DNA from 3 places in the Metabacillus dongyingensis genome. Region 1 is predicted to be linked to each of the others. Evidence: riboswitches for the same ligand, from Rfam matches in the RefSeq annotation. Region 1 holds a riboswitch; each other region holds the start of a gene.

Region 1 (10,252 bases):
GAGAAAGAATATCCTGAAAATATCGAAGCTTGGGTTACGATTTTGTCAAAAAACACAACCTATGACCATTTACGAAAAATGAAACGAAATCAGGACACTGTACAGCATGTGAGTGAAGAATACAAGCACAACATCAGCATCAACACCGAAACACCTGAACGGGCATTTCTGTCGAAAGAAATGATCGGCGAGGTTAAAGAAGTTTTTCAGACACTAGATCAAGAAACAAAGAATATTCTCATCTTAAGAAATCAAGGCCGTTCATACGAAGAAATAGCCGCAAGCCTTAAAATTTCACTTGCAAAAGTAAAGACAAGAGTATTTAGGGGCCGCAAGAAATTAATGGACGCTCTTAAAAGTAAGGGGGTGCTATAAATGAACTGCGAAAAATGCCAGGAAAAAATTCTTATCTTTGATCAGCTGTCAGAGCCGGAACAGGATGCCCTGCTTGAGCACATTGAAGAATGCGAAGAATGCTCAGAATCCTTTGAACAATTTCTGCAGCTTGAAGAAGCTTTGGACATCATTCTCGAAGATAAAGAGGTCATGCTTCCTCAAAAGAAAAAGCAACAGCCAATTCCATATAAATACTTAAAACGCGCAGCACTCATTTGTGCATCCCTCTTCATCCTGTGTCTTGCAGCCTGGAACACACCTCCTGTCAAAGCAGCGATAGAAAGAGCGCTCAATGAGTTAATCAGAGACAAGTTTTTAGAAATGGACAAACCATTGGAGCATAAGGATGAGGATAAAAAGAAGAAGGAAACAGAGCTGATTATTTATATTGTTTTTGATGACAGGAGTAAGCAGTACGTTTCAGGAAGAAAAGAAAGACGGGAATATGAGAACGGGAATGTGACAGTTGTAAATGGAAAGTTCCAGAAAAGTTACGATAAAAAAGAGAACACATTTACTATTACTGAACTGCTTTTAACAGCTTCTCAATATACACAAGACATTCTAAATGAATTAGATCCTGATCAGATAAAGAGTTTAGGGGAAACGACGATCGCTGGACGAAAGGCTGACCGTTATCAAATTACCTATAGTGCTGATAGGACCGTTGAGTTCTGGTTTGATAAAGAAACAGGATATGTGGTGAAAGAAATGCTTGTGGCTGAGGGGAAAGCAATCGATGATCAGCCTAAAGTCATCCAGTTTGAAGTAAAGGAATATGAAAAAAATCATGGATTATTTAAACTTGAACCGCCTGTAGGTGCAGAAATCATTGAAGAGTTCAATAGTCCGATTGAGGAAACAGATGAAGGAAGCGAGCAGTAAAGATTAATAATATCTCGGGTTCAAACCTGTTCAAAAGGCTGAATCAAAAGGCCGTTTTAAAAACGACACTTTTGATTCAGCTTTTTTCTTTGCATGATTTAAGTGGTTTTGGTTTGTATGATAGTTATTTCTATCACAGCTGAGGTAAGCTGCCAGTCTGCCAGGGTGACCAAAAGTTAGACTTTTGGAACACTCTCATTTAATTTTGCACGTTTAAAATCCGCTTGAATTCCTCCTCAAGCTCCGTTAAAGTCAGCTCAAATAAATGTAAATCATTCTTCTTATAAATACCGTTGCTAAGCAGTTTGCCGATGAGATGTTTTTTTCTTTTTTCAATAGCCTGACGAATCATGTTTCCCAATTCAGACACCCCTTTTTCTTAATATAAGGGGGAATAAATAATACCCCCTTCTGATTACAAAGAAGAGGGTTCATTTAAAATGAACGTGCCCCTTCTCATCTTCCAAGCACTGAAGCTTGATGGATTTAGCACAGTCTTCACACGTAGAAGCTGCTGCTGAGACTTCATCGGGCCATTCCCTCCGCCTCTCTTGATAAGAAGAATTTCTATTAGACCATAGTGTCCCCACAAAAATAACCCATACCTATTGGTATGAGCTTTCGGTCGACCGATCAGCGATTTTTCTGATTTTATTTTAATACTAATTAATCATATGTGTCAAGTTGGTTTTAATGCATAATTAGACTACGCTGTCATGATTTTTTTCAATTCACAGGATATGGAGGTCCATGAGCGTTTCGAGAAAAAAACAGGAATCGCCTTCTCCTGAGCCTTTCTTTTTACAATCGTGGAGAGATTGTGATTGATGTAATCGGTGAGTATGAGTACCACCTCCACTTTGCATGGAATTTCTTTGACGGTCATCTTGGGTTTTCTTCCGTCCAGATGAGAAATCACCTTTACCCCTTCCTGCGCAAGTCTCGCCACGATGGGCTCGATGCGATCCCCGCCTGCAATCAGCAAATACTTCATAACAGCATCCTCCTTTTGTATAGACGAAGAGGCTTTCATTCTGTGAGAAAAATAAACAGGAACGAAAGCCTCCAGCAGTCTGGTCGACGTTTTCAGTTATTGTTATTATTTTACTCCGAATATTCTGATTTATCAATGTGATTTGAAAATAAATCACACTTGACAAATCGGAATAGTAAGTATTAACATGGATATATATTCATACATAAGCCGATCTGTCAACCGAAGGCCCTGTCTAGCAGCATCTTTATGCTGTTAGATAGGGCCTTTCCTGTTTCAGCGGAGAAAAGGAAGTGAAAATGAGTTACTATTTCAACATATCTTCTAGGGGGATGAATATGAAAAGAACGAATCGTTTTACTGGGTACTTGATTTTCTTTATGCTGCTCACCCTTCTTTCTGGGTGCGGGTCTAAATCAGCTGGTTCAATAGAGAACAGCGAATCAAAGAAAGAGGGTATAACGGTCAATATCGGTATTCAGCAAAGCATCTGGCCTATTTTGCTTGCAAAGCATAAAGGCTGGTTTGAGGAAGAATTCAATAAGGCTGGCGCAAAAGTTAAATGGGTCGAATTTCAAAGCGGCCCCTCCTATTTTGAAGCCATTGCATCAGGAAGGATTGATTTTGGGAGGGTCGGCAATATTCCGGTCCTATCCGGCCAGGGTGCTGATATTCCGTTTAAAGAAATCGCATCAGCAAGCACCGGAGAAAAAGGGGATGCTATTCTTGTCCATAAAGATAGCCCTATTCAAAAACCAGAGGATTTAAAGGGAAAAAAAGTAGCGGTTGCCAAAGGAAGCAGCGCATTTGGATTGCTGTACCGCTTCCTTGAAAAGGAAGGCATGGATCCATCTGAAATACAGATCATTCAGCTTCAGCCTGATGAAGCGCAGGCTGCTTTTGAAACGAATAAAGTAGACGCCTGGGCGATTTGGGAGCCTTATCAGTCCATCCAAGTTGTAAAAAATGAAGCAAGAGTTCTCTCGAACGGAAAAGCGATCGGCACCTTCAGCCCTGGCTTTCAAATCGTACGCACTCAATTTGCTGATGAACATCCTGAACTTGTTGAGCTTTATCTGAAAGTTTCAGAAAAAGCAACGAGATGGCAAAATGAAAACCAAGAAGAAGCAATTGCGATTTATTCTGAACTTAAGAAAACGGATAAAGTAGTGATCCGAAAAGTTCTTGAAAACTCCGTGCCTGCAAACTCACCGATCGATGAGAGCATCATAAATGAACAGCAAAGCACTGCTGATCTTCTGCTCGAACTCGGAGGACTGAAAAAAGAACTGAACGTCTCGGAAGTAGTGGATAATTCATTCATTGAAAAAGTATTAAAGGAATATGAGTAAGCCTATATGAAAAATGAAACCCTCCTTTAACTTCAAGGAGGGCCTTTATCTGCTTTCTTCTATAATAATTGTTTCATGAAAACGGCTAATCAGACGCATGATCTTTTCCGGAATGTCTTCATTCTCCTCTGCAGGTGAAAACACAGGCATCAGCAGCTTTCCTTTAAAAATCTCAGCAGGTAAAGCTTCAAGGATGGATTGCATCGCATAAAAAGAAGGCAGGAACTGTTTTGGAACCGCGAGTATGACGACTCTTGAGGAGTTTATTCCATCTATTAAATGACGGAATTTCGGATGACCGTACTGGGGGTTAAAAAGAACATCCGGGTGAAAATCACAAAGATAAACTGATTTTGCCCTGCATCCTTTTTCAGCCAAATTGGTCCAGAACGATTTCATCTTCCGCTCACCTATCAAAGGGCCAATAACAAACAAAAGATCCTTCATTTGTTTCCCTCCATTTATATAGAAAAAAGAGGATGCTGATAAAAGCATACTCTCATTTCCCGCATTCATCTTATTTCAAGGCTTCTTCAATGTAGCGATTCTCTATGACTTCAGAGGTATCAAGTTTTTTATGAATACCTCCCGCTTCAAAAAGAAAATCAGCTTGATCCTGGTGCGCTTTTTTAAATTCATCTGTTGCAGGAGATAGGATAGGTTCAGAATTTTTCAGGACAGTTGAAATAATGTCTACGTCCACTCCTTCTGCATCTGCTATTTCCTGCGATACTTCATCTAGATTTTCAGTAAAGTGCTTTCTGACCTCTTCATATGTTTTCAGAAAGAGAACAGTCAGTTCCGGATGCTCTTCCGTAAAACCTGTACGTGCAATCAGAAAGCCTGGGGCATTGATATTTAAGTCTGCCCCACTGACGAGGACATCCGCTCCTGTTTGAAATACGGCCGTCGTCACGTATGGCTCCCATGTAGACCATGCATCAATTGAGCCATTATCGAGCGCTGGCCGCGCTTCATCCGGCTGAAGCTGAACCAGTTTAATGTCTTCATCTTTTAATCCTGCCCGCTCAAGCGCCATATATAAGAAATTGTAGGCACTGCTACCTTTTGCTACTGCAATCTTCTTCCCTTTTAAATCCTTTAGTTCATTAACAGCACTTCCTTTTGGAACAACGATTGAGTTTCCTTTTTTACCGTCTGTTGTTACCGCTATGGCTTTAAAATCAACACCTCCTGATTGTCCTGCTATCAGCGGTGTCCCTCCAGTTGCCCCAAAATCCAGTCTTCCTGAAGCAAGTGCTTCAAAATGCGGCGGGCCGCTTGCAAATTCATGCCACTCTACTGCTGCCCCTGCTTTTTCAAAAGCCTTTTCAAACGATTTTTTTTCCCGTGCATATGGCAAAATCCCTGTACTTCCCTGAACTCCAATGTGAACCACCGTTTTTTGACCGGCAGAAGGGGCTTTTTCTTCTTCAGCAGAGCTCGTTTCTGAGCCGCACCCTGTAAGAAAAAGCTGGATGACCATTAGTAAACTTAAAAAAATTCCCCATTTTCCAAGGCTGGCTGCAGATTTCATGAATACATGCTCCTCTCTAATGAACAACTAATAGTTTCGTATTTTTTGTTGTTTTTCCGGAAACGAAAGACCCAGATTCCCCCGCAATGTATGGCTTTCATATTCCGTTCTGAAAAGACTTCTTCGCTGAAGCTCCGGTACAACAAACTGAATAAAGTCATCAAAACCTTCACTCATCAGCTGCGGCATGATGTTAAAGCCATCTGCTGCACCATTTTCAAACCACAATTCCAGTTCATCTGCGATCTGCTCTGCCGTTCCTGCTATCGTGAAGTGACCGCGCCCTCCTGCAAGACGAAGCAGCAGCTCTCTAATTGTCAGCTTCTCTTTTTCTGCTAAACTCACAATTAGCTGTGTCCTGCTTTTATGGCCCTGAATATCACTGATGTCAGGCAGCCGAGGAAGAGGTCCGTCAAGCGGATAGCCTGTCAAATCAATCCCAATTCGGTTTGAAAGCTGAATCAGGCTGTACTCTGGATTCGTTAATTCATGCAGCTTTGCTTCCTTTTCCTTCGCTTCTGCTTCTGTTCTGCCGATAATCGGGCAAATTCCGGGAAGGATAATGATTTCATTCTGGGACCGACCATATTCCAGAGCCTTTGCTTTTATGGCTTGATAAAATCCTTTAGCCTCTGTCAGCGACTGCTGGGCAGTAAAAACGGCTTCCGCATATTGTGCCGCAAAATCAATTCCATTCTTTGAGGAACCGGCCTGTACGATGACGGGCTGACCCTGAGGAGAACGGGAACTGTTCAAAGGGCCTTTCACCGAGAAATAATTGCCTCTGTGTTGAATTTCATGCACTTTTTCATGATCTGCATAAATGCCTGAATCTTTATCTTTTAAAAGTGCTCCTTCTTCCCAGCTGCCCCACAGCTTGATGGCCACATCCATAAATTCTTTTGCACGCCTGTACCTTTCTGCATGAGGCGGAATGCGGTCAAAATTGAAATTGACCGCCTCCTCATCTGTGCCTGAAGTAATCACATTCCACCCGGCTCTTCCTTTGCTGATGTGATCAAGAGAAGAAAACCTTCTTGCTACGTTAAAAGGTTCATTGAAAGAGGTGGATACGGTGGCAATCAGGCCGATTTTTTCTGTCACGGCCGCGAGAGCCGATAAGAGAGTAAGAGGTTCCAGGCCCCCGCCTCCAAGCTCCCCAAATTTAACCGCTTGTTTAGAAACAGAATACCTGTCTGCCAGAAAAATAGAATCAAGCTTGGCTGCTTCTGCCTTTTGGACAATCTCGCGATAATAGCCGATATCATGAATCCGTCCTATCTCAGAGGACGGATGCCTCCACGCTGCCTCATGATGACCCATGCTTGTCAGAAACAAATTCAAATGCATTTTCCGCTTTTTTCGCTCCGCCATTATTATCCCCCTTAAGTATTAGCCTTTATAGCTGTCCCGCCATTTAAGCAGTCTTCTCTCAAAGAACCTGACAAAAGAATCCGAAGCCTTTCCAAAAACGGCAAAAATGATTATTCCCACGAAAACGACCGTTGTTTGAGAAAATTGTCTGGCATCTGTAATCAGATAGCCGATTCCTTCACTCGAGCCCATCAGTTCCGCAGCTACCAAAGCGAGCCAGGCTGCACCGAGAGCAAGACGCAAGCCAAGCAGAATATTAGGGAGAGCTGATGGCAGCACCAAATTTTTAATTTGTTTCCATCTGCTGAATTCCAATACCTTGGCCACTTCAAACATTTTTGTATCTACACTCCGGATCCCTAGAAAAGTATTTACATAGAGCGGAAAAAAAGCACCTTTGGCAATTAAAAGCAGCTTGGAAACTTCCCCGAACCCGAACCACAAGATAAACAGAGGGATCACAGCAAGTGTTGGAATGGTTCTCAGCATCTGCATGGTCGGATCCAATGTCTGTTCTGTTTTACTTGAAAAGCCAACTAGAAGACCGGCAAGAAGCCCGAGTGTTCCTCCAATCAGAAATCCCCCCAAAGCACGGAGTAAACTGACCTGAAAATGATAGATCAGATTGCCTGTTGTCAGCAGATCAATAAATGAAACAAAAATGTCCGTTGGCCTCGGCAGCAAAGTTTGAGAAATGACTCCCAGATAACCTGCAAGCTCCCATATGACGAGTATGGCAGCGGGAAACAATAATCCCCTCATAAAAGAACTGGTTTGAGCCTTTTTCTTCTTTTGTTTTGTTAAGAAGCCTTTATTCCCCTGCTTGGAGGCTGGTGTAAATATCCATAAAGCTTTTTGACTCATCTCCTATTCACCTCACTAGATACCTGCACTGTTCAGCAGCTCAAGCTCTTCCGTTTTTTCAAACTCATTTAAAATAAGCTGGCGGTATTCCTGAAACGGGCGGCTTGTTTTTTTTCTTGGATGCGGCAGATCAATCGTCACCGTTTTTCGGATGGAACCCGGTCTTGCGTTCATAATGACGACCCTGTCGCCGAGATAGATAGCTTCATCGATATCATGTGTCACAAAGAGCATCGTTGTCCGGTTCTTTTGCCATATATCAAGAAGCACTTCCTGCATATGGGATCTTGTAAAAGCGTCAAGCGCTCCAAACGGCTCATCGAGCAAAAGCACTTTTGGATTTCTAAGCAGGGCCCTTGCAATCGCAGCACGCTGTGCCATTCCGCCTGACAGCTCCTTAGGATAGGCTTTTTCAAACCCATCCAGCTTTACAAGCTGAATCAGCTCCTTTACTTTTTTCCACGTCTCTCTTTCATGAAGCGAGTAATTGGCTGCTATGTTTTTCTCAACCGTGTACCATGGAAAAAGTCTCGGTTCCTGAAAGATAAACCCTTTGTCAATACTCGGTCCTTTTACTTCTTCCCCCTCGATCTGAACACTGCCCGACAGATCCGTATCAAGTCCGGCAATAATTTTCAGCATGGTGCTTTTGCCGCATCCGCTTGGTCCGATGATCGTAATAAACTCACCGTCATTAACAGATAGCGTTATATCTTTCAGCGCATGAGTATGTCCTTTTTCACTTTCAAACCGTTTGTTTAAATCATTCATTTCAAGTAAAGCCATAACCTTCTCCTTTCTTTACGCTTTTACTTTCAGCTTTTCTTTGACAAGCGGCAAAAGCAGTTTCCCGGTAATCTCTGCTTCCTCCAGATTAGGATATCCGGATAAAATAAAGGAAGAAATGCCGAGATCTGCATATTCAAGTATGCGGTCAGACACTTGTTCCGGAGTGCCAACAAGCAGCAGTGAGCCCCCGCCTCTGACTGAAGAAAGACCGGTCCATAAATTAGGCCCTGCAAAATAATCCTGATCAGCCGATTGCACTCTCAGCTGATTCTGTCTCTTCTGATTCGTTGCATCTGTTCTCGTGAAGCGCTGATTGGATTGATCAACTGCGCGCTGGTCCACTTTGCTGATAATTTCCCATGCAGCTCGGTACGCCTCCTCCTCCGTTTCCCTAACCAGAACCTGAGCCCTAAGTCCATACCGAAGCCGGCGGTTCAAGCCTTTTTCTTCATTCACCTTTTTCACCAGACTTTCTGCCTCATCTATTTGCTCCTTGATCCAATCAAGGGGTTCGGCCCACATGAGGTATACATCAGCTGTTTCAGCAGCAGTCCGTTTTCCTGCAGGCGAGCTTCCTCCAAAATAAATAGGAGGATGCGGTTTCTGAATGGGTGCAGGCTGACTTTCACCATTTTCAATCGCATAATAGTCTCCTTTGAAAAATAGACCCTTCTCACTGCTTTTGGCATGCGCTGCTAAAAATTCATTACCTTCTGCAGCTATTTGGTTATTCCAGAGTCCTTTTATAACCTGCAAAAATTCAAGTGTTCTGTCGTAGCGTTTGTCATGATGATTGGCCAACGGGTCTCCTGTTGCTTTTAAGTCGTCTGGAGACCCGCCAGTTACGATGTTTATTAAAGCCCTCCCATTGGATAAAACGTCCAGAGTTGCCGCCATCCTTGCTGCAGGCACCGGCTCAATCAATCCCGGACGCATAGCTACTAAAGGTTTTAGAATGCTGGTATGGGAGGCAATCATGGAACCTACAATCCAAGCATCCAGGCATGAGCCTCCCGTTGGAATCAGAGCAAACGTAAAACCCGCCGTTTCTGCTTTTTGTGCAACCTCAATCATGTACTCAGCCGTTGATTCTTTCTCAGGCTTCACGCCAATGTATTTCCCGTCGCCAGTTGTAGGTATAAACCATCCAAATTCAACCTCTTTTCCTGTATCACTCACACTCATTCATCCCTTTCGATTCTTTTTTTCAATAAAAAAAGACACGCTCTACAAGTAGAATTCGTGTCTTCTCCGGATGACCGGTCGAATGACTGTCAGGCAATTTTCAGCTTTTAACAGGTTTAGTCTTTGAGAATCTGCTCTTTTCCGTGCTGTCAAGCTGCGTAATTTCACCATCGTGAATGGTAATGAGTACAGAGCCGTAATTGATTTTTTTCAGAGCGGTTATTATTTGCTGAACCTTTGTCTCGTTAATAGTAGCCATCCGCTTTTCCTCCCTGTTCTTTTTTACTTCAATTCAGCAGAGCTTCTTAAGTTTGAAACAATTTCTATAAACTGTTTAAATTGAACGGTTACTTTCGACTGAACCTCTTCATCTTTAATTGGGTTTCTGGGGTCAGACTTATCCACAAACTTATCTAAGACATAGACGCCTTTTAATATGGTCTGGGCACTTAAAGCGGCCAGCAGAGGCTTCAATGAATAATCAATCGCAAGCAAATGCGCCCCGCTTCCTCCAACCATCAGAGGAAACACAGGTTTATCCTTTAAAACATCCTGGGGAAGAAGATCCAGCAGGGTTTTTAAAGCCCCAGAATAAGCAGCCTTATAAACGGGCGATACGATAATGACACCGCTTGCCCCCTTTAGTTCCTGTGTAACCTGCAGAATGGACGGATGATCGTAAATGCCGCGGATCAGAACATCAGGCTCAAAATCAAGAACTGAGATTTCTTTTATTTGAATTCCATTCTGCTCAGCTTCCCTCTTCAAGTAGTTTGTCAGAATGGAAGATCTGGATTCTGACGACGGACTTCCCGAAATAGCAACAATATAACTCATGTTTTAACATCCTTTCCTTGATAAGCATAAAGGCTCCAA
Region 2 (10,252 bases), 2.2 Mb from region 1:
TATCTTAAGCGATGAAGGACAAATTAACTTAGCTAAAGGGTTTGCCCGTCCAATTCGGGATGTAGAACTTCCGAAAGAAGTAGCTGAAAAAATGGTTCCAGAAGAACAGTACAAAAATGCAAAACCAATTGAAGATTACAAAGATTGGGAAGAAACGGCTAAAAATTTACCGCAGATTTGGCAAGAAGAGGTGTTAGTCCATGTCAAATAAAGTAATAGCAATAGTTGTTGATGGTATGAGATATGACAAAGCATGTGAGGCTCTTGGATTTATTCAACATCTAGTTGAAACAAATCAGGCAGCACTTTACAAAGTAAAGTCGGAACTCCCAAGTCTTTCCCGTCCATTATATGAAGTGTTACTAACGGGTACACCGGCATCAGTGAACGGAATTACGTCCAATCAAGCTGTTCGCTTATCTACTGAGAAAAGTCTCTTTCATCTTACGAAAGAAAACGGCTTAAGAAACGGAACGGTATCGTATTACTGGATAAGCGAACTTTATAATCGCGCGCCATTCCATTTTTTTGAAGATCGTGAGCAAGAGGATGAGTCTAAGCCGATTCAATATGGAAAATTTTATTGGGATGATGACTATCCAGACAGTCATGTGTTAATGGATGCAGAAGCCTTGCGCAGAAAGTATGACCCGCACTTTTTATATATCCATCCGCTCGGTGTAGACGTAAAAGGAGAAATTTTCGGTTCAGAATCGAAAGAATATCGTGAACAAATCTTAAAAATGGGAAGCTTGTTGGCACAACTTTTGCCAATTTGGATCAAAGAAGGTTACCACATTTTAATTACATCTGATCATGGCATGAGTGAATATGGCAACCATGGCGGCATAACTGATGGTGAGCGTGATGTACCGCTCTTTATCATCAGTCCAAAAGTTGAGCCTGGCGTTTACAGTGAAGTGATTCCGCAATTAGCTTTTGCACCGCTCGTTTGTGAACTTTTAAATATTGAGCCGTCCAATAAAATGATTTCATATCGATTGCCGGGCCTAAACGGAAAAATCACACTTTAAAAGGGATATCATATTCAACATTAAAATGAAGAATGAAGGTTAAGTGGAATTGGTTTAATGAACTTACTTTTAAACCAATTCCTAAATTGTTAGAGAACATAGAGGAGCGAGAAGTCTTGCGAAAAATAAAAAAACAAAAAATTTACTTATTAGCTCTTTTACTGCCGTTTATTATGTTTGTGATTGGATTTGAACTAGGACCATTAGTGGCAATGATTAAAAATAGTTTTTATGCAGACGATGGAATTCAAGTTACGATTAATCAATACATTACCATATTTAAAAGTAAATTTTACTTACAAGCCATTCAAAATAGCCTTGTCATTTCCTTAGTTTCTGCTGTGACTTCTGTGATTATAGCAGTCGTTGCTGCCTATTCGTTTACAAAGTTCTCACAAAAAATACAAAATCGCCTGCTGATGATTGCCAATATGACGTCGAACTTTGAGGGGATTCCCCTTTCATTTTCATATATTATTTTACTTGGAAACAATGGGTTGTTTACGCTGCTTTTTTCTATGATTGGCTGGGATGTGTTTGCAGATTTTAATTTATATTCATGGACGGGCCTCATTCTTGTTTATATTTATTTTCAAATTCCGCTTGCTGTTATGCTCATCTACCCGTCTTATCAAGGAATTAAGAAACAATGGAAAGAAGCCTCTTCATTATTAGGAGGGTCAACATTCTCATTTTGGCTTCACATTGGGATTCCAGTTCTTTTACCTAGTATTGTAGGTACATTCAGTATTTTGTTTGCTAATGCGATGGGAGCTTACGCTACAGCCTATGCATTGGTCGGCAGCAACTATAACTTATTGTCATTGCAAATTGCTTCTCTAGTTGCTAGTGACGTTGCATTAAAGCCTCAGCTAGGCAGTGCGATGGGAGTGCTTCTAGCAGCGACCATGATAGGGGCGATGTGGTTCAATGAACGAATGATGCGCCGCATTAGGAGGGATTTACGATGAAATCTTCATTGACTTTTCATAAAGTGCTGGTTGGATTACTAGTTATCTATTTATTAATTCCGCTAGTAGGAACATTTTTATTCTCGATTGCCGGTAAATGGGATCATACCATTTTGCCTGAGAGTTATACAATGAAATGGTATATTGAATTATTTCAAGATGAACGGTTTTATGATGCTTTTCAACGAACACTGTTTTTAATTGTCATGTCTGTCGGTCTTAGTGTTGTTATTATGATTCCGACTATTTTTATCATCACAGTATATTTCGCTAAATGGGAAGGATTGCTGCAAGCAGCAGCTATGCTTCCTTATGGAATTCCTCCTATTGTTGGAGCTGTTGGATTAATCAAGGTATATTCAGATGGACCAATTCAAATTGCCGGAACACCTTGGATTTTAATTGGTGCTTATTTCATAACCATTCTGCCATTTATGTATCAAGGTATTCGCAACAGTCTTCGTACGGTTAATGCTGTGCAGCTTGTTGATGCAGCTGAATTACTGGGTGCTACAAAATTTCAGGCGTTTCGCACAGTGGTGTTTCCCAATATTATATCTGGGATTTTAGTGTCTACCTTATTATCAGTCGCTCTTTTATTTAGTGAATTTGCTTTTGCCAATTTGCTTGTCGGGGGCCGATTTGAAACCATTCAAATTTATCTTGCTGACAAATTAAACAGCAGTGGTCACTTAACAAGTGCAATTGTTATTACTTATTATTCAGTGATTTTACTTTTAACGGGGACTGTATTAAAACTTACATTTAGAAACGAAAAGAATCCTGTCGTGACAAATAAGAATCGAATTCTTTCATTTTTTAAAAAACAATATCGTCGTAAAAATACTGCTTTAGAAGGTGAAAAATAATGAGCTATGTAACCATCGATCAAGTGACTAAGGGGTATGAAAATCAAGTCGTTTTAAACGATATTTCTATAAAATTAATAAAAGGAGAATTTGCTACACTTCTTGGGCAAAGCGGATGCGGAAAAAGTACATTATTACGTTCCATTGCGGGCCTTGAAGGCGTTGATGCAGGAAGAATCTTAATTGATGGAAAAGATATTACTAATTTATCACCGCGTCAGCGTGAAGTCGGTATGGTGTTTCAGTCTTATGCACTTTTCCCAAATATGAGCGTTTTTGATAATATTGCTTACGGCCTTAAAATGATGAAGGTAAAAAATAGTAAATCAAGAGTAAAAAAGATGATTGAGATGGTTGATTTAATAGGAAAAGAGGAATCTTATCCTCATCAATTATCTGGCGGACAACAGCAGAGGGTTGCTCTTGCACGTGCGCTTGTCATGGAGCCGAAAGTACTGCTTTTGGATGAGCCGTTAAGCGCATTGGATGCTAAAATTAGAAAAAGTTTGCAAAAAGAATTAAAGAGAATACAGAAAGAATTAGATATTACAACTATTTTTGTTACTCATGATCAGGAAGAAGCAATGACGATGTCTGATCGAATTTTTGTCATGAATAAAGGACAAGTTGTACAATCCGGTTCTCCATCAGAAATTTATACATCTCCAGTCAATACATTTGTTGCAAAATTTATCGGAAATTATAATGTTTGTAATATGGAAGTTTTCCGTAAACTTGTTCGCAGCACAGAACTAAAAGGGAATGAAGTCGCCATTCGTCCTGAAGTTTTACAATTAGTTTCTGTTGGTGAAGGTAGCTTGGATTTACAAGAGAACTGGGGAATTAGAGGGGTTATTAAAGAGGTTTCCATGACAGGGAATGTTTTAAGATATGAAGTAGAAACAGAGGAGTCCGCTTTCCATGTAGACTATCTTCACCACCGAGGAAAAATGTTTGAGCAAGGAGCACGCGTTCATATTCTTGTACCGAAGAAAGAATGCATTATTTTATAAATTATTAGATGGTGGAGGAACAAATATGTCTGTTTTGCCAGAAGAAAGAAAGAATGAAATTTTAAAAGAACTGAACAAAATGGGAAAAGTAAAAGTTATGGAATTAGTTGATCAATTTAATGTTTCAGAGGAAACGATTCGACGCGATTTGATGATATTAGAGGAAAAAGGACTTTTAAAGAGGGTTTACGGTGGAGCGATTAAAACAGTCTTTGAATTTGAGGAGCCTCCATTCACACAGCGTACAACGGTGAATCAAGATGCGAAAGTCAAGGTTGGGAAAAAGGCAGTTGAACTCATTTCTAACGGAGATGTGATTGCCATTGATGTAGGAACAACCATGCTTGAATTTGCGCAGTGTATTGAAAATAAAAAAGACATTACAATTTTAACTAATTCTCTTCCTGTGTCGTCTTTGTTAACCGAATTGCTCAATCAAAATAAGTTTACAGGACAAATTCTATTACTGGGAGGACAAATTGATCCAAAACATCAATCTATATGCGGCGGTCTCACTGAACAAATGTTAAATCAATTTAATATTGATAAAGCGTTCATTTCAGCTGGTGGTGTTTCCATTCAAAGTGGGGTTAGTAATTATCATTTACATGAAACATTAGTTTCACGCAAGATGGTCGAGGTATCAAAGCAAGTTATATTGTTAACGGATTACTCTAAAATTGGTGTCGATACATTTTGTAAAGTTTGTCCTCTAGAAAAAGTCGATGTGATTGTCTGCGAGCAGCCATTTCCTGAGGAATGGAGAAATCATTCAAAATTAGAGGAAATCAATTGGATTCATGCATAGTCAATCCATAAAAGGACATATCGAGACGGAAGAGGGAGTTCTCTCTCTTTTTTAATAGATTTTTATTGATAGCAGGTAAAAAGCTAGAAAGAAAATTTAATAGATAGAATGAGAAAAGGAGCTATATAGCATGAGTTTCATTGCGATAGATTTAGACGGGACATTATTAAACGACCAGAATGAAATTAGTGAAGAAAATATAAAGGCGATTCAATATGCCCAAGATAGAGGCTTTGAAGTAGTTATTTCAACAGGACGGGCTTATTTTGATGTTCAAACAATTTGTAAAAAAGCCGGGATTTCCCCATTTGTAATCGGGACAAATGGCGCGACCATTCATTCAAAAAGCGGAAAGTGCATTTCTTCTATTACAATAACTAAAGATCGTGTCGAATCTATTCTCCAATGGTTAGATGAACGGAATTATTATTACGAAGTGTTTACTGATAAAGCCATTTATACTCTTAAAAAAGGAAGAGAACATTTCCATAATGAGATTAAAAGTTTGAAAAGCGCAGATTTGAGTACAGATATGAAAGAATTAGTTGAAGTAGCAGAAAGGCAATTTGACCAGTTTGGATATGTTTTAGTAGAAAACTATCATGATATCTTAAAACAGGAGGAAGAATTCTATAACATTTTAGCATGTTCTTTTGATAAAAAGAAATTAGAGGAAGCATGGAACCAATTCAAAAAGTTTGATGAGTTGATGGTTGTTTCATCTGCTGATCATAACATTGAAATGACTAGTAAAAGCGCTTCAAAAGGAACGGCCCTTGAAAAATTGGCTTTCTCGATGAATGGCTCCTTAGAGCAGGCTATGGCAATCGGGGACAGCAACAATGATTTATCCATGTTCCAGAAAGTTGGATACAGCGTAGCAATGGGAAATGCGAAAGATGTCATAAAAACTGTTTGTACAACGACAACCCTCAAAAATGATGAGAATGGGGTAGCTTATGCGATATATCGATATATGGAGAACTTCGTGGTTCAAAAATAAGTGGCAATGCCGAAGGAGAGAGCGATAAAATAGCATGGATATATATCATAATGGCAGAACTTCTGGACATTAAGATGGCAATATAAAGATACAGAAAAAAGTACGATCCCAATGGAGGAGGAGAGAGATGAAAACTATTCAAGATTGGATAAAAGAATATCCTTTATTAAACGATTTAGTTGCTACAAAGGAAGTATTTTGGTCAAATCCTAAATATGAAGCATTTCAAACTGGATTAAAAAAACTACCGCTTAATGAGAAAGATGTAAAAGATGGCGAGGAAAGGTTAAAGCGTTTTGCTCCTTACATTGCTAAAGTTTTTCCTGAAACAAGAAAACTAAACGGAATCATTGAATCTCCTATTGTACCCATCCCGGCGATGCATCAACAGTTATCACACTTGTATGAGCATCCATTAGAAGGGACATTTTTATTAAAATGTGACAGCCACCTTCCCATTTCGGGTTCCATTAAAGCACGCGGCGGCATTTACGAAGTGTTGAAACACGCAGAAACGTTGGCACTTAAACATGGTTTATTGGCAGTAAATGACGATTATTCCATCCTTGATAGTGAAAGATTCAGAAACTTCTTTTCACAATACTCAATTGCTGTAGGGTCTACAGGCAACCTAGGGTTAAGTATAGGTATAATGAGTGCCAAATTAGGTTTTAAAGTAACGGTCCATATGTCTGCTGATGCAAAGAAATGGAAAAAAGATCTTCTTAAAAGCAAAGGAGTAACGGTTATCGAATATAAGGAAGATTACAGCAAAGCTGTAGAAGAGGGCCGAAAGCAGGCGCATAGCGAACCGAATTGTTACTTTATTGATGACGAAAGCTCTCGTGATTTATTTTTAGGCTATGCGGTGGCAGCAATTCGACTTGAAAAACAATTAGAAGATTTAAATATAACTGTAGATGAAAACCATCCACTATTTGTTTACCTTCCATGCGGAGTAGGCGGTGGGCCGGGAGGAGTGGCTTTTGGCTTAAAACTTATGTATCAGCATCGAGTACATTGCTTCTTTGCAGAGCCTACACATTCTCCATGTATGTTACTTGGGCTAGTAACAGGGCTGCATGATAAAGTTTCTGTACAAGATTTTGGAATTGACAACATCACATCAGCAGACGGCCTTGCGGTCGGAAGGCCATCAGGATTCGTGGGTCAAACTATCGAGTCTTTATTAAGCGGAAGTTATACGGTAAGTGATAATGAATTATTTAAACTATTAAGCTCATTGGTCGATACAGAAAACATTCACCTGGAGCCTTCCGCATTAGCCGGTGTAATAGGGCCGGTAAAGTTATGGATTGAGAAAGAAGGAAAAGAATACATACAAAATCATAACTTAACAGATAAAATGAAAAATGCTACACATCTTATGTGGGCTACCGGTGGAAGCATGGTTCCTAAAGAAACGATGAACGAATATTATAAAAAAGGAGCAACGTTATCACTTTAAATGTTTTAGATCTGATTTGTATTCCTAAACAAGGGAAGTTTAAGTGACTAAAGATATGAAGCAGATTAAAGATAACTTCAGTACCCAGCTGGAGTTTTTCTTTATGATAATTAAAGATCTTCCTAAGAATTATGATATATCTTTTCTTTTATGTTAAAGAGAAACTCCCCGTCTTCGGGTAGTACCAGCAATTAGGAATAGCAAGTTGATTCCAAATATTTTTGCAGAAATAGAACATTACAGTTAGTTTTTAACTTTAAACGTGAAAAACTTGTTTGGTAATGAAGCCTTTGGAAAGCATTCCCGAAGGCTTCTTTAAACATCTCTTTATTCGGATTGGCAGACGTTCTTGCATGGTAAGCTTAAATGTCCCATAAGGTTTATAAGGGGCATAGATTAATGGTGTTAAGGCTCTGAAATCCTAAGGAGCAAAGGCAAGGTGTAAATACTCAGATTATTCTTCTTTAAAAAGCTCTTCCAAAAACCGATTGCGATTTCTCCAAAAAATACTTTGTAATCTGATAATGATCCGTCTCGGTATAATCGATTTCAGCTATGCTTTCCGAATCAAAGCTTAATATATTCGCCCCGGGAAATCCCAGAAGGATAGGAGAATGTGTGGCAATAATAAATTGCGCTTCGCCGTCTTTTGTTAAGTCATGAATGATGCGGAGCAGGGTCAGCTGTCTTGATGGAGAAAGTGCGGCCTCTGGCTCATCCAATAAATAGACGGCTTTCTTGCCATTGCCGAAACGATTGAGAAAGAGGGATAAAAAAGATTCACCATGTGATTGATGATGAAGCGATTTACCGCCATATGGGCCAAAAACGTCACCTGACAATGGCTCTTCATTCAATTCTTCCAGATAGGATGCAAACTGATAAAAGGACTCAGCTCTTAGGAAAAAGCCATTTTTAATTTTAGGCATCCAGGCAAGCTTGATATACTTTCCTAAATCAGATTGAGAGCTTCTAGTTTCATAAAGATGATGGCTGCCGCCAGCGGTATTAAACCCGCACTGATAGGCAATGGCTTCCATCAAAGTCGATTTGCCGGATCCATTTTCGCCTACAAAAAAAGTAACAGGGCTTTTAATTTTAAGTTCATCCAAATGTGAAATGGCAGGAATGGAAAAAGGATACGTTTCAAACGAAGGAATCTCTTCTTTATTTAATTTGATTAATTTTAAAAACATGTTTATCACCTGCACTTAGTTTAGCAGGAATGCCGGATGAATGTCATTGGCTAAACGGAAATTTTGTAGAATGGATGACAGCACAAATGAATGTAATCCGAGGTTCTATCTGCAATAATTTCTTTATCGTAATCCATGGAAGCAACGTGATAGGAGTTAGTTAGACTGATGATTTTTTTCATAGATGATGAGACATTTTCAAAAAGGGTATCGGAGCTGTCCGGAGGGACGACATGGTCTTCTTCGGATTTAAAAACGAGCAGCGGACATGAGACTTCTGAAAGCTTTGGTTTTATAAATTTTATAAGATTAAGGAGATTATGAACGGCTGTAATTGGAACAGCTGAGTAAGTAATTTCTTCGATTCCTTCTGCTTTTATATCCGGTTTTCCTTCAGCAATGAACCTTGGCTCTGTCAGATCTTCGAAAGACTCATATCCAGGCACGCTTAAAGCAGCATTAATCGTAATCACACCGCTGATTTCTTTGTATTTGCCAGCTAAATGCAAAGCTAGGATGCCGCCCATAGACTGACCTGCAATAAATACTTTCCGGCAGATTTTTTTCAGCTTTAAATAAGCCTGTTCAATGTCTTTGATCCAATCCAGATAACAGCAGGCTTCAAGCTCGTGAGCATTTGTCCCGTGGCCTTTTAATCGCGGGGCAAGAACGGTGAAGCCTTTATCAGCAAGCAGTTTTCCCAGTTCTCCAACACTTTGAGGTGTTCCTACAAATCCATGGCAAAGCAGAATGCCAATCTCATTTCCTTTATAAAAAAAGCTTTCAGCACCGGGCAATACAGAGTAAATCGTTTCAGTCATTTGTGATTCCTCCAATTCATACAAATCATAAAATAAAAAACCCTCTCTTTCATTGGCTATAAAGAGAGGTTTTTTCTCTATCAACCAAAGCACAGCAGCTTTGCTGGTGGGAGCACCTTTCCGTTTGCCGGCGGTTGCTGTGAAGTCGCGGAGCCAGATCTCTCGTTCACTCTTGATAATTTATTTAATTCTGATTGGTTTAGTTGGTTTTAATGATCTTATCACGGCCGCCTTCTAACTGTCAATAAACTTTGAGGTTATGAAAGCAGAGAATCAGCGATTTGAGTACCCCATTCACACGCTTTTAAGGGGGGGAAATCCCCTGAAGTTTCTATCTTCACAAATGACAAAAATAGGAGTAGAATACTAATATTCCAATCAGATAGGTGGGATTTAAGTGAATACGATTCCTAAACCTCTTGTATTAACGAATCAATGGTTTATTGTGTTATCTGTCGCAGCCGCTTGGGTTTCAGGATCCGGCTGGTTTCTTCTTATACCTCTTATTCCAGGATTAATGGGGCTTCTTTTTAAATTTAACCCTATTATGAAGACGGCAAAGCTCTTTTTAAGAAAAAAGCCTTCGGAATACATTCCCGAGGATTTCGAACAGCAGCAGTTCAATCAGATGATTGCAGTCATCTGTCTTAGTCTTGGTTTTCTTGGTTATATGATGAACTGGATGACTCTGGCTTATATCTTTACCGCTATGGTCGCGCTAGCTGCATTCGTTGCCATATTAGGCTTTTGTGTTGGCTGCTTTATTCGTTTTCAGTGGCAGCAATACCGATACCGCAGGCTTTCAAAGTAGTCATATTTTTATAAAAAAAGTGTTGACTTTTTGAAAATACCAGCGTAAAGTAGGACTCACATCGAAAATATGAAACTTCTTATCACGAGAGGTGGAGGGATTTGGCCCTTTGAAACCTCGGCAGCAGACTCGGACTTTCCTGAGAACTGTGCCAACTCCAACAAGCGTGATTTCGCTTGAGAGATAAGAAGAGTGAACGGTCTTTTACCTTTGATCTTACCCTCTTCTTGGCTTTCAGGAAGAGGTTTTTTGTTTTTT
Region 3 (10,252 bases), 440 kb from region 1:
ACGGCGTAACACTTCTCCCTCTTGGTGTACATATTGAGGAAAATGACTATCGCGATTTAGTCACGATTTCCCCTAAAGAAGTATACGACGCGATGCGTGAAGGGAAAATAGCTAAAACGACTCAAATCTCTCCTCTTGATGTAAAAGAGACATTCACTGAATTTGCTAAGAAAAAAGTGCCGGTATTGTATGTTGCTTTTTCATCGGAGCTTTCCGGAACCTATCAGACTGCTGTCATGATTGGAAACGAAGTCAAAGAAGAATATCCTGATTTTGAGCTTTCCATTGTGGATTCCAAATGTGCTTCCCTTGGCCTTGGACTTTCAGTTAAATATGCAGTTGACCTGGCCAGTAAAGGAAACACTCTGCAAGAAATTGAAGCTTCTGTAAAAGACTTTTGTGAACATACAGAGCACATCTTCACCGTCGACAACTTAGAATATTTAGCAAGAGGCGGCAGAATCAGCAAAGCATCTGCCTTTGTAGGCGGTCTTCTCAACATCAAACCGCTTCTGCATGTTGAAGGCGGCAAGCTGATTCCGCTTGAAAAACTAAGAGGCCGGAAAAAAGTTTTCCGAAGGGTCATCGAGCTGATGAAAGAGCGGGGCGTAAATCTTGAAAGTCAGACCATCGCCATCAGTCACGGGGATGATGAGGTCTCCGCCAAGGAAATAAAAGCAATGATTGAAACTGAATTTCATCCGAAAGAAGTATATATAAACACAGTCGGCTGTTCAGTTGGAGCGCATTCCGGACCTGGCACGATTGCCATTTTCTTTTCAAACAAACCGATCTCATAATATTATACTTACAGGGCAACATAAACGTATCTTTTCAGTAAGGGAGTTTTTATGATGCCGCATACAAGCGATAACGACAAAAAAGCAAAAGACAATAATGCCAAAGAACATGAAAGAAACATGATGCGCGAGAAAAACCGCCAAAAAGGCGAAAGACAATATTCTAAAAAGACCGACCGTTTATAAGAGAAGCAAAAGCGGCCTGGTTTGCTCTGAAAGGATAAGAATCTGCTGGAAAAGTTCGGGTTTGACTTTTTTGCGGCGGATCCTTTCTGACCTGGGAATTAGGCCTGAAGCTAGACATAAATGCGCAAAATTTCTTAATTTCTTATATAAAAACAGCAGCGATTTTCCGCTGCTGTTTTTGTTTTATTGAAGCTTAAACTTCGAAAGCGTCTGATTTAAATCATCTGTCAGCTGTCTGAGTTCAATCACTTTTTCCACCATTTTTTCGAATGCGAGGAGCTGTTCAGTTGTCGAAGCAGAAATTTGCTCGCTTCCTGCTGCTGTCTCTTCTACAACGGCACTGATGCTTTCTACATTTTGCAGCACTTGTTCTCCAAGTTTCTTGGAATTCAATATACCTGATTTTAAATCATTCAATTCGGATGTAATTCCTTTTACTTTATGATCGATAGCTTCAAAAGCACTTGTTGTATGATCCATTCCGTTCTGCTGTTTTTGAGCAATCGATACCCCATTCACAACAGATTCTGAAATACTGGATATTCCTGACTGAATTAAACTTACCATTTCAAATATTTGAGATGTTGCACCGGTGGATTCTTCTGCAAGCTTTCTCACTTCAGCAGCAACAACAGCAAAACCTTTGCCTGCCTCACCGGCACGCGCAGCCTCAATGGCGGCATTTAAAGCGAGCAGATTCGTCTGATCCGCAATATTTGAAACAACCTTAGCCATATCTTCTATTTTCGTCATATACCCAATAAATGTTCTTGTTGATTCTTCAATTTGCCGGGTCGTATTCATATTCTCCTGAATAAGCAGCCGCTGTGCTTTAATCGCGCTCTGTCCTGATGTGATGGCATTCACCGTTTCTTTTCCATATTGAACGGATTGCTCAGACCGGGTTACATTTACGCTGAAATCAAAATCCATTCTCTCAATCAAAGTAACCGCATCTTGAAGATCGGAGGAGATCGATTGTGATCCTGCAGATAATTCATCTGTAGAAACAGCTACCTGATTACTGATTTCAGTTAATGCTCTGTTCTCTCCCTCGAGATCTTTTGCAAAACCTTCTACTTCTTTACTCACGCTGTCGATTGAGAATAGAAGTCCTTTAAGCTGATGTGTCATTGAAGTGAAAGAATCATTCAGTGCTGCTATTTCATCTTTTCCCTTATAGGAAATAGCAGCCACTGCCAAATTTCCATTTGCAATTTCACTTGCCTGATGGGAAAGCCCTTTGAGAGGCTTTGTAATGGCATTTGTCATTCGAATCACAATATAAGAAGATAATAAAATTAAAAGAGCTGTACCGATTATTGCCGATAATATAACGAATTCGATTTGTTTTTTCAAGTTCTCCTGAAGCATCTCATATCGTTCATTCGAATAAAAATTCATCAAGTGCACATCATTGGAAATCCCATCAACACGAACAGACTGGCGCTTGGCTTCTGCTTGATTTTTTTGATTCAGAGCCTGGCCTGTTTCTTCTTTAAAAGCTTTAAATTTAATTGAAGCCTTTTGAAATGCTTGTTTTGTATTTTTATCCTTCGCGGTTTGATTTATTTCTTCAATCAGTTTTTCATTTCTCTGAAGTGATTGAAGAGTCTCTTCTTTTTGAGCATCTGTCAATGAAAAGGCAAAGTTGTTCAGACTTTGTTTTGTTACAGTAAGCTCTCCCTGCAGCTTTTCAATATTTAGCAGAACAGGAACCTCATTTTGATTAGATGATTGAATGGAAAGCATATTCACGATAATAAAACCAATCATCAAAGTTGCCATAATAATGATGCTGAGTGAATTCAGCAAAAGTTTTTTCTTAAGTGACACAAGTCATCCCCCTAGTTGCCTTCTGCTAATTTTTTCTGCCATTCATCAAGAGTTTTCCGCTGTTCATCCGTAAGCGAAATAACGCGGATTGGCGCCAGCTGAACACCATTGTCTTTTAAACCTAATTCTATATGTCCTTCAGGAACCTTATTTTCTCTTGCATACTCCTTAAGCAGCTGGTAGATACCCACGTCTACATTCTTGAGCATAGAGGTTATCACTGATTTCTCAGCGTAAAAATACTGATCGCTGTCAACTCCAATTGCGTAAATACGGCTTTCTTGTGCTGCTTTTAGTGCCCCTACTCCGGTAAAGCCAGCAGCAGCATATAAAACATCAGCCTTATTGCCAATCATTTTTTTCGCTATTTCACTGCCAAGTTTATCGTTGCCGAAATCATTGGCATATTCCGTGATAATGGCAATATCCGGTTTAACCGCTTTAGCACCTTCTGAAAATCCATCTGCAAACTTATTGATAAGCGGAACATCCGCTCCTCCAATAAATCCTACAGTATTCGATTTTGATGTCATGGCGGCAACAACTCCTGCCAAAAAGCTTCCCTCATCCTCTTTAAACGTAATCGACGTGATGTTATCCAGCTCTGAAATCGCATCAATTAATATAAATTTCTGTTTCGGATATTTTTTCGCCGTCTTCTCAAGATCCTCCTGAACCATAAAACCCAGTCCGATAACAAGGTCATTGCCTTCTTCAACTAATTCAGTCAACCCCTTTTCATAGGTGCCAGTATCTTTAATTTCCCTATAATCAAATAAGATTCCAAGCTCATCACGGGATTTAATTAGTCCGCCAAATGCTGAATCACTAAATGACTGATCTCCCAGTCCGACGTCAGACAGCATAATCCCAACCTTTATCTTTTCATCTGCATTGCTTTCCATTGCAGCTTGTCCGCAGCCTGCAAGCAAAATCGTGATGCAAAATGAAAGCAGCACAGCAATATGTTTTCTTTTCATTTGATGTATTCTCCCCTTTAAAAGTATCTCCTCATGTCATATCGACTGATTTACGGAAATCTTTATTGCAGGAAGGGTAAAGCGAGTAAATTTTTTTTGAGATAACTGAGACGCATAATGATATTAATTAAATTTCAGAATTTATCCGCAAAAAACCTGAAATTGCTCAAAAAAAACAGCAAGCGATCAACTCGCTTACTGTTCCTTTTTGAAATATGTCCAGCCGTCTTCCTGATAAACTTTCCCAGCTTTCATTAATGATCCGATTGCACGCTTGAACGCGCCTTTGCTCATGTTAAAGCGTTCTTTAATATCCTCTGGGTCGCTCTTATCGAAAAATGGCATCGCTCCGCCTCTTGATTCCATGTAATCATAAAGCTGCTGTGCATCCTCATCCAATGCTTCATGCTTTCTGGGAAGCAGAGATACGTTGATTGTTCCATCGTCTTTCACTTCAATTACACGTCCTGTTACCAGCTCGCCTAAACGAGGCTCTCTTTTACGCTGCGAAGAGTGAATAAATCCTTTGTAGCCTTCTTCTGTAATAATATATGAGCCGGCAATAATCATTCTGTAAACTCTGCCTGTCACAGTTTGATTGTTGGCTGCACCTTCTGCTGATACGATATTCTCCTGCATGACATCTTCCGTTGCAAGCTTCGTGAAAAACCTGCCATTTTTCGTTACCTTCAAAGAACAATAAAGCATGTCCCCCTCTTCAGGCCAAACCTCGATAAACGCTGGAAGGATATCGTTTGCTACTAGGGCATCCTTGGATAAACCAATATCAACAAACGCTCCCATGTCTTCTCTTACGCTTACAACTTCAACCCAGTCGTAATGATCCTCGGTAATTTTCGGTTTCTTCATTGTTGCAGCAAGACGGTCTTCATGATCAACAATTAAATAAACCTCTACTTCTTCTTTGTCATCAATCGGTTCCGTGATTTCCGTTTTATGAAGGAGCACACGGCTTTCCCCATCTGTTAAATAATAGCCATAATCTAATTTTTCATCTATCGAAAGCGTCATAAACGTTCCTGGATTCATCAATTGTATTTCGTTCCTTTCTTTTGCAGGTTGCATCTGCTGTTAGTTTTCAAATTGAAGCGGACATTTATGTATGAATGCGCAGCTAAACGGCTAATCTCCTGGGCTAATCGGGTGCTTAATTGCTGCAGACTACTCCAACTTTTACGTTTTGTACTTCGTATTGTCCGGCTCCATCGCCCAACTCCTCGGCCAGAACAAATTCCCCCAAAAAGTCAAACCCGGACTTTTCGGCGGAATTCTTATCTGTCTGTCGGAGCTAAACGGGCGATTCCGCACTTCGTTAGTTGTTATCCCCTGTTCATTCTACTATAATCTATAGATAATATAAACTTTTGGGAGGATTCTTATGGCGAAAGACAGTTCTTTTGATATTGTTTCAAAGGTGGATATGCCTGAGGTGACGAATGCAATTACGATGACAATGAAGGAAATTGGCACCCGCTATGATTTTAAAGGGAGCAAAAGCAGCATTTCTCTTGAAAAAGAAGAGATTGTTTTAGTTTCAGATGATGAGTTTAAAATGGATCAGTTAAAGGATGTTTTTATTTCTAAATTGATAAAGCGCAATGTAGCGACACGAAATATTGATTACGGAAAAATCGAAGGTGCATCGGGCGGAACGATTCGCCAGCGCGCTAAGCTCATTCAGGGTATTGATAAGGATAATGCAAAAAAGATTAATGCCATTATTAAAAATTCCGGATTAAAAGTAAAAACCCAGGTTCAGGACGATCAGGTCCGTGTGACCGGCAAAAATAAGGACGACCTTCAGCAGGTGATCGCAGCCGTTCGCGGAGCCGACCTGCCGATAGATGTTCAATTCATTAATTTCAGATAAAGTGAACAAACACTCGGGCTATCCTCTGCTGAGTGTTTTTTTCGTTGTTCTGCAAGTATCTGCTTCGATTTCCCCTCAACAAATTCCCCGTCTATTCAGAAAAGTTTTATTTTTGTATTGAATCTATCCGAAAAAACATGTAAATTAGATATAATATCTTTTTCTAAAATTTCATATTTCACCATTCTTATCTAGAGAAGCTGAGGGACTGGCCCTTTGAAGCTTCAGCAACCTGGCATAATGAAATCATCTGTCTTCATCAGAGATTTCAATCCAAGGTGCTAATTCCAGCGATGCATCCATCGAACGATAAGAAGAAGTCCTGAACGTTCAAAAGTCTTCTTCTTGGAAGGCTTTTTTTGTTTTTTTATTGCACTAAGGAGGTTTGGAGTTTGACACTTTTAAACGATTTACAGAAGAAGATCCTGATTGGCGACGGAGCAATGGGAACATTGCTTTACTCACACGGAGTTGACAGGTGTTTTGAAGAATTGAATTTATCGAAGCCTGATGAAATATTAAATGTTCATAAGGCGTATATTGCAGCCGGTGCAGATGTCATTCAGACAAATACTTACGGTGCAAACTATATTAAACTATCAAGATATGGACTTGAAGATGAAGTGAGAGCAATTAACCGTACTGCCGTTCAGATTGCTAAAAAAGCAGCAGCCGGCAATAACACCTATGTTCTTGGAACAATAGGCGGCATCCGTGCTTTCAAGAAAAATGCCTATTCCCTTGAGGACATTAAACGAAATTTCAGAGAACAGCTTTACCTTATGCTCAGTGAAGAGGTAAGCGGTCTGCTGCTTGAAACCTATTATGATCTTGAAGAAATTAAAACCGTATTAGAGATCGCCAGAAAAGAAACGAATATCCCGATTATTACAAACATCTCCCTTCACGAAATTGGAGTCTTGCAGGATGGAACACCCCTGCAAGAAGGCCTTTCTCAGCTTGAGGCCCTTGGTGCTGACGTTGTCGGTCTGAATTGCAGACTTGGTCCTTACCATATGCTTTCATCACTTGAAGAAATTCCGCTCCCGGAAAGAGCGTTCTTATCTGTTTATCCCAACAGCAGCTTGCCTACTCTTGAAGAAGGAAGACTTGTCTATGGCTCTGGAGAAAAATATTTTGCAGAAAGCGCTCTAGCCTTCAGAAATCAGGGAGCAAGACTAATTGGAGGCTGCTGCGGCACAACCCCAATCCACATCGAAGCAATGGCAGCAGCGCTTAAAGGACTCCCTCCAGTTACAGAAAAGAAAGTTAAAATAAGAAAGAAAGAGATTTCTGTCACGTCTGCAGCGGAAAGAAAGTACCCTCCCCTGCCGGAAATAGTCAATAAAAAGCGCTCTCTGATTGTAGAACTCGATCCTCCTAAAAAGCTTGGGCTGGACAAATTTATAAAAGGTGCAAAAGCACTGCAAGCTGCTGGAATCGATGCCTTAACACTTGCAGACAACTCACTTGCATCACCGAGAATAAGCAATGTGGCTGTAGGGTCCATCGTTCAGCAAACACTTGGACTCAGGTCCTTAATTCATATTACATGCCGCGACCGCAACTTAATTGGCCTTCAATCTCATTTAATGGGTCTTCATACGCTGGGACTTACGGATGTGCTGGCGATTACGGGCGATCCATCAAAAATCGGGGATTTTCCGGGAGCTACTTCCGTTTATGATCTTTCATCATTTGATTTGATCAGCTTAATTAAACAATTTAACGATGGTCTTTCTTATTCAGGAAAACCTCTTGGGGAAAAAACCAATTTTTCAGTTGCCGCTGCGTTTAATCCCAATGTTAAATATCTAGATAAAGCGGTAAAAAGACTGGAGAAGAAAATTGCCTGCGGTGCAGATTATTTCATTTCACAGCCAATTTACTCAGAAAAACAGCTGATTGATGTTTATGAGGAAACGAAGCACTTAACCGTTCCGATTTATATCGGCATTATGCCGCTCACAAGCAGCCGCAATGCAGAATTTATCCATAACGAAATTCCGGGCATTACTCTTTCTGACAGTATTCGTGAAAGAATGGCCCGGGCAGGCGACAATCGGGAGAAAGCCTATCAGGAAGGATTGGCGATTTCTAAAAGACTGATCGATGCTGCCTTTGACTTATTTAATGGAATCTACTTAATTACACCATTTTTAAACTATGAATTAACCGTTGAACTGACAAATTACATTCACAAGAAACAAATTGAGGTCAATGAAAGGAAGATTACGCATGTCTGATATAAAAAAGCAGCTTGAGAAAAAAATCCTCGTTCTGGACGGAGCGATGGGCACCATGATACAGGATGCAAATCTTTCTGCAGATGATTTCGGCGGAGAAGAATACGAGGGCTGCAATGAGTATTTAACGATTACTGCACCAGAAGTCATCGAATCCATTCATGATGCTTACCTGGACGCTAAAGCAGATATTATTGAAACCAACACATTTGGCGCTACCAAGATTGTTCTTGATGAATATAATCTCGGTCACCTCGCTTTTGAGTTAAATAAAAAAGCGGCGGAGATCGCCAAAAAGGCAGCTGAAAAATATTCAACTCCTGACTGGCCGCGTTATGTTGCGGGCTCAATGGGCCCTACGACAAAAACACTTTCTGTTACAGGCGGAGCAACGTTTGAAGAGCTTATTCAAAATTACGAAGAACAGACACTCGGCCTGCTTGCAGGCGGAGCTGATTTGCTTCTTCTTGAAACGAGCCAGGACTTATTAAATGTGAAAGCAGGCTTTCTCGGCATTAAACGCGCCTTTGAACAAGCAGGCAAAGAAATTCCGCTGATGATATCAGGGACAATTGAACCTATGGGAACGACGCTTGCCGGCCAGGATATCGAAGCCTTTTTCATCTCGCTTGAGCACATGAAGCCTTTATCTGTAGGTCTAAACTGTGCAACAGGGCCAGAATTCATGACCGACCACATCCGGACGCTATCAGGCATGGCCCATACAGCTGTCAGCTGCTATCCTAATGCCGGCCTGCCTGATGAGGAAGGAAATTATCATGAATCTCCCCGTTCTCTTGCTCAGAAAGTAAAAGGATTTGCAGAACAGGGCTGGCTGAACATTGTCGGAGGCTGCTGCGGGACTACACCTGCACATATTACCGCCATTGCTGATGCTGTAGGTGAACTCGAGCCCCGCTCCGTTCCGGAACGTGATCCGGCTCATACTGTTTCTGGCATCGAGCCGCTTATTTATGATGATTCCATGCGGCCTCTCTTCGTCGGAGAACGGACAAATGTAATTGGCTCCAGAAAGTTTAAACGACTAATAGCGGAGGGGAAATTTGAAGAAGCAGCTGAAATTGCCCGAGCTCAAGTTAAGAATGGCGCCCATGTAATCGATATTTGTCTGGCTGATCCTGACCGCGAAGAAGTAGAAGATATGGAAGCCTTCATAAAAGAGATTACGAAAAAAGTAAAGGCACCTCTTGTCATAGATTCAACGGATGAGTTAGTCATTGAAAAGGCACTTTCCTATTCTCAAGGGAAAGTGATCATCAATTCCATCAACTTAGAAGACGGTGAAGAGAGATTTGAAGCAGTCGTCCCGCTCATTCACAAATACGGGGCAGCTGTTGTTGTTGGAACGATTGATGAAAAAGGAATGGCGCTGACTGCTGAGCAAAAGCTTGATATCGCAGTCCGTTCCTTCGAGCTGCTGACTCAAAAATACGGGTTAAATCCATCAGATATCATCTTTGATCCGCTCGTATTCCCTGTCGGAACAGGAGACGCGCAATATATCGGCTCGGCAGAAGAAACGATAAAGGGCATCCGTTTAATTAAAGAACGCTTGCCGGAATGCCTGACAATCCTTGGAGTCAGCAATGTATCCTTCGGCCTTCCGCCTGTTGGACGCGAAGTACTGAACGCCGTTTATTTGTATCATTGCACTCAGGCAGGACTTGATTATGCAATCGTCAATACGGAGAAACTCGAACGATTTGCATCGATTCCAAAAGAAGAAATTGAAATGTCAGAAACTCTTCTTTTCAATACGAATGACGAAACATTGGCTGCCTTTACAAATCACTACAGAGGCAAAAAGAAAACCGTAAAAAAACCGGTTCAGTCTCTTCCTCTAGAAGAACGCCTTGCTCAATATGTGGTCGAGGGTACGAAAGAAGGACTGCTTGCAGATCTTGAGATTGCCTTAAAAGAGTACGCAACACCGCTGGATATAATAAACGGTCCACTTATGAAAGGCATGGCTGAGGTAGGAGAGCTGTTTAATACAAACCAGCTTATTGTTGCCGAAGTGCTGCAAAGCGCAGAAGTCATGAAAGCATCCGTCTCCTTTTTAGAGCCACACATGGAAAAAAAGGATGACAGCGGGAAAGGCAAAATTCTGCTTGCTACGGTAAAAGGAGACGTTCATGATATCGGCAAAAATCTAGTCGATATCATCTTGAGCAACAATGGCTACAAGGTTGTAGACTTAGGCATAAAAGTGACACCTCAGGACTTAATTCTGGCTGTCAAAAAAGAAAATCCCGATATCGTCGGACTTTCGGGTCTTCTCGTAAAATCCGC

The links. A riboswitch is a leader RNA that binds a small molecule or an ion and turns the genes downstream of it on or off. The one in region 1 is predicted to bind S-adenosylmethionine.
Region 2: it holds a riboswitch for S-adenosylmethionine, as region 1 does, so the genes downstream of both, K8L98_RS22000 (alpha/beta hydrolase) here and fbpA (Fur-regulated basic protein FbpA) in region 1, are expected to answer to the same signal.
Region 3: it holds a riboswitch for S-adenosylmethionine, as region 1 does, so the genes downstream of both, K8L98_RS05680 (bifunctional homocysteine S-methyltransferase/methylenetetrahydrofolate reductase) here and fbpA (Fur-regulated basic protein FbpA) in region 1, are expected to answer to the same signal.

The regions. Positions count from the first base shown of each region.
Region 1 covers NZ_CP082944.1:1,592,573-1,602,824, reverse strand. Annotated here, with positions in the region: gene K8L98_RS07945 (RNA polymerase sigma factor) at 1-375, shown strand, start outside; gene K8L98_RS07940 (LolA family protein) at 376-1,281, shown strand; gene fbpA (Fur-regulated basic protein FbpA) at 1,481-1,633, opposite strand; SAM riboswitch class I at 1,735-1,842, opposite strand; gene K8L98_RS07930 (DUF2325 domain-containing protein) at 1,988-2,275, opposite strand; gene K8L98_RS07925 (aliphatic sulfonate ABC transporter substrate-binding protein) at 2,614-3,627, shown strand; gene K8L98_RS07920 (hypothetical protein) at 3,673-4,074, opposite strand; gene K8L98_RS07915 (aliphatic sulfonate ABC transporter substrate-binding protein) at 4,145-5,164, opposite strand; gene K8L98_RS07910 (LLM class flavin-dependent oxidoreductase) at 5,192-6,538, opposite strand; gene K8L98_RS07905 (ABC transporter permease) at 6,557-7,402, opposite strand; gene K8L98_RS07900 (ABC transporter ATP-binding protein) at 7,418-8,188, opposite strand; gene K8L98_RS07895 (LLM class flavin-dependent oxidoreductase) at 8,204-9,370, opposite strand; gene K8L98_RS07890 (YezD family protein) at 9,477-9,635, opposite strand; gene ssuE (NADPH-dependent FMN reductase) at 9,659-10,213, opposite strand.
Region 2 covers NZ_CP082944.1:4,427,356-4,437,607, reverse strand. Annotated here, with positions in the region: gene K8L98_RS22045 (ABC transporter substrate-binding protein) at 1-211, shown strand, start outside; gene K8L98_RS22040 (alkaline phosphatase family protein) at 201-1,034, shown strand; gene K8L98_RS22035 (ABC transporter permease) at 1,151-2,005, shown strand; gene K8L98_RS22030 (ABC transporter permease) at 2,002-2,874, shown strand; gene K8L98_RS22025 (ABC transporter ATP-binding protein) at 2,874-3,887, shown strand; gene K8L98_RS22020 (DeoR/GlpR family DNA-binding transcription regulator) at 3,856-4,695, shown strand; gene K8L98_RS22015 (Cof-type HAD-IIB family hydrolase) at 4,826-5,698, shown strand; gene K8L98_RS22010 (D-serine ammonia-lyase) at 5,826-7,166, shown strand; gene K8L98_RS22005 (AAA family ATPase) at 7,631-8,362, opposite strand; gene K8L98_RS22000 (alpha/beta hydrolase) at 8,413-9,183, opposite strand; SAM riboswitch class I at 9,258-9,365, opposite strand; gene K8L98_RS21995 (DUF4395 domain-containing protein) at 9,581-9,994, shown strand; SAM riboswitch class I at 10,071-10,184, shown strand.
Region 3 covers NZ_CP082944.1:1,151,781-1,162,032, reverse strand. Annotated here, with positions in the region: gene K8L98_RS05710 (DegV family protein) at 1-800, shown strand, start outside; gene K8L98_RS05705 (DUF3941 domain-containing protein) at 855-986, shown strand; gene K8L98_RS05700 (methyl-accepting chemotaxis protein) at 1,170-2,822, opposite strand; gene K8L98_RS05695 (BMP family lipoprotein) at 2,834-3,802, opposite strand; gene K8L98_RS05690 (CvfB family protein) at 3,998-4,852, opposite strand; gene K8L98_RS05685 (YajQ family cyclic di-GMP-binding protein) at 5,202-5,693, shown strand; SAM riboswitch class I at 5,878-6,009, shown strand; gene K8L98_RS05680 (bifunctional homocysteine S-methyltransferase/methylenetetrahydrofolate reductase) at 6,086-7,939, shown strand; gene metH (methionine synthase) at 7,932-10,252, shown strand, end outside.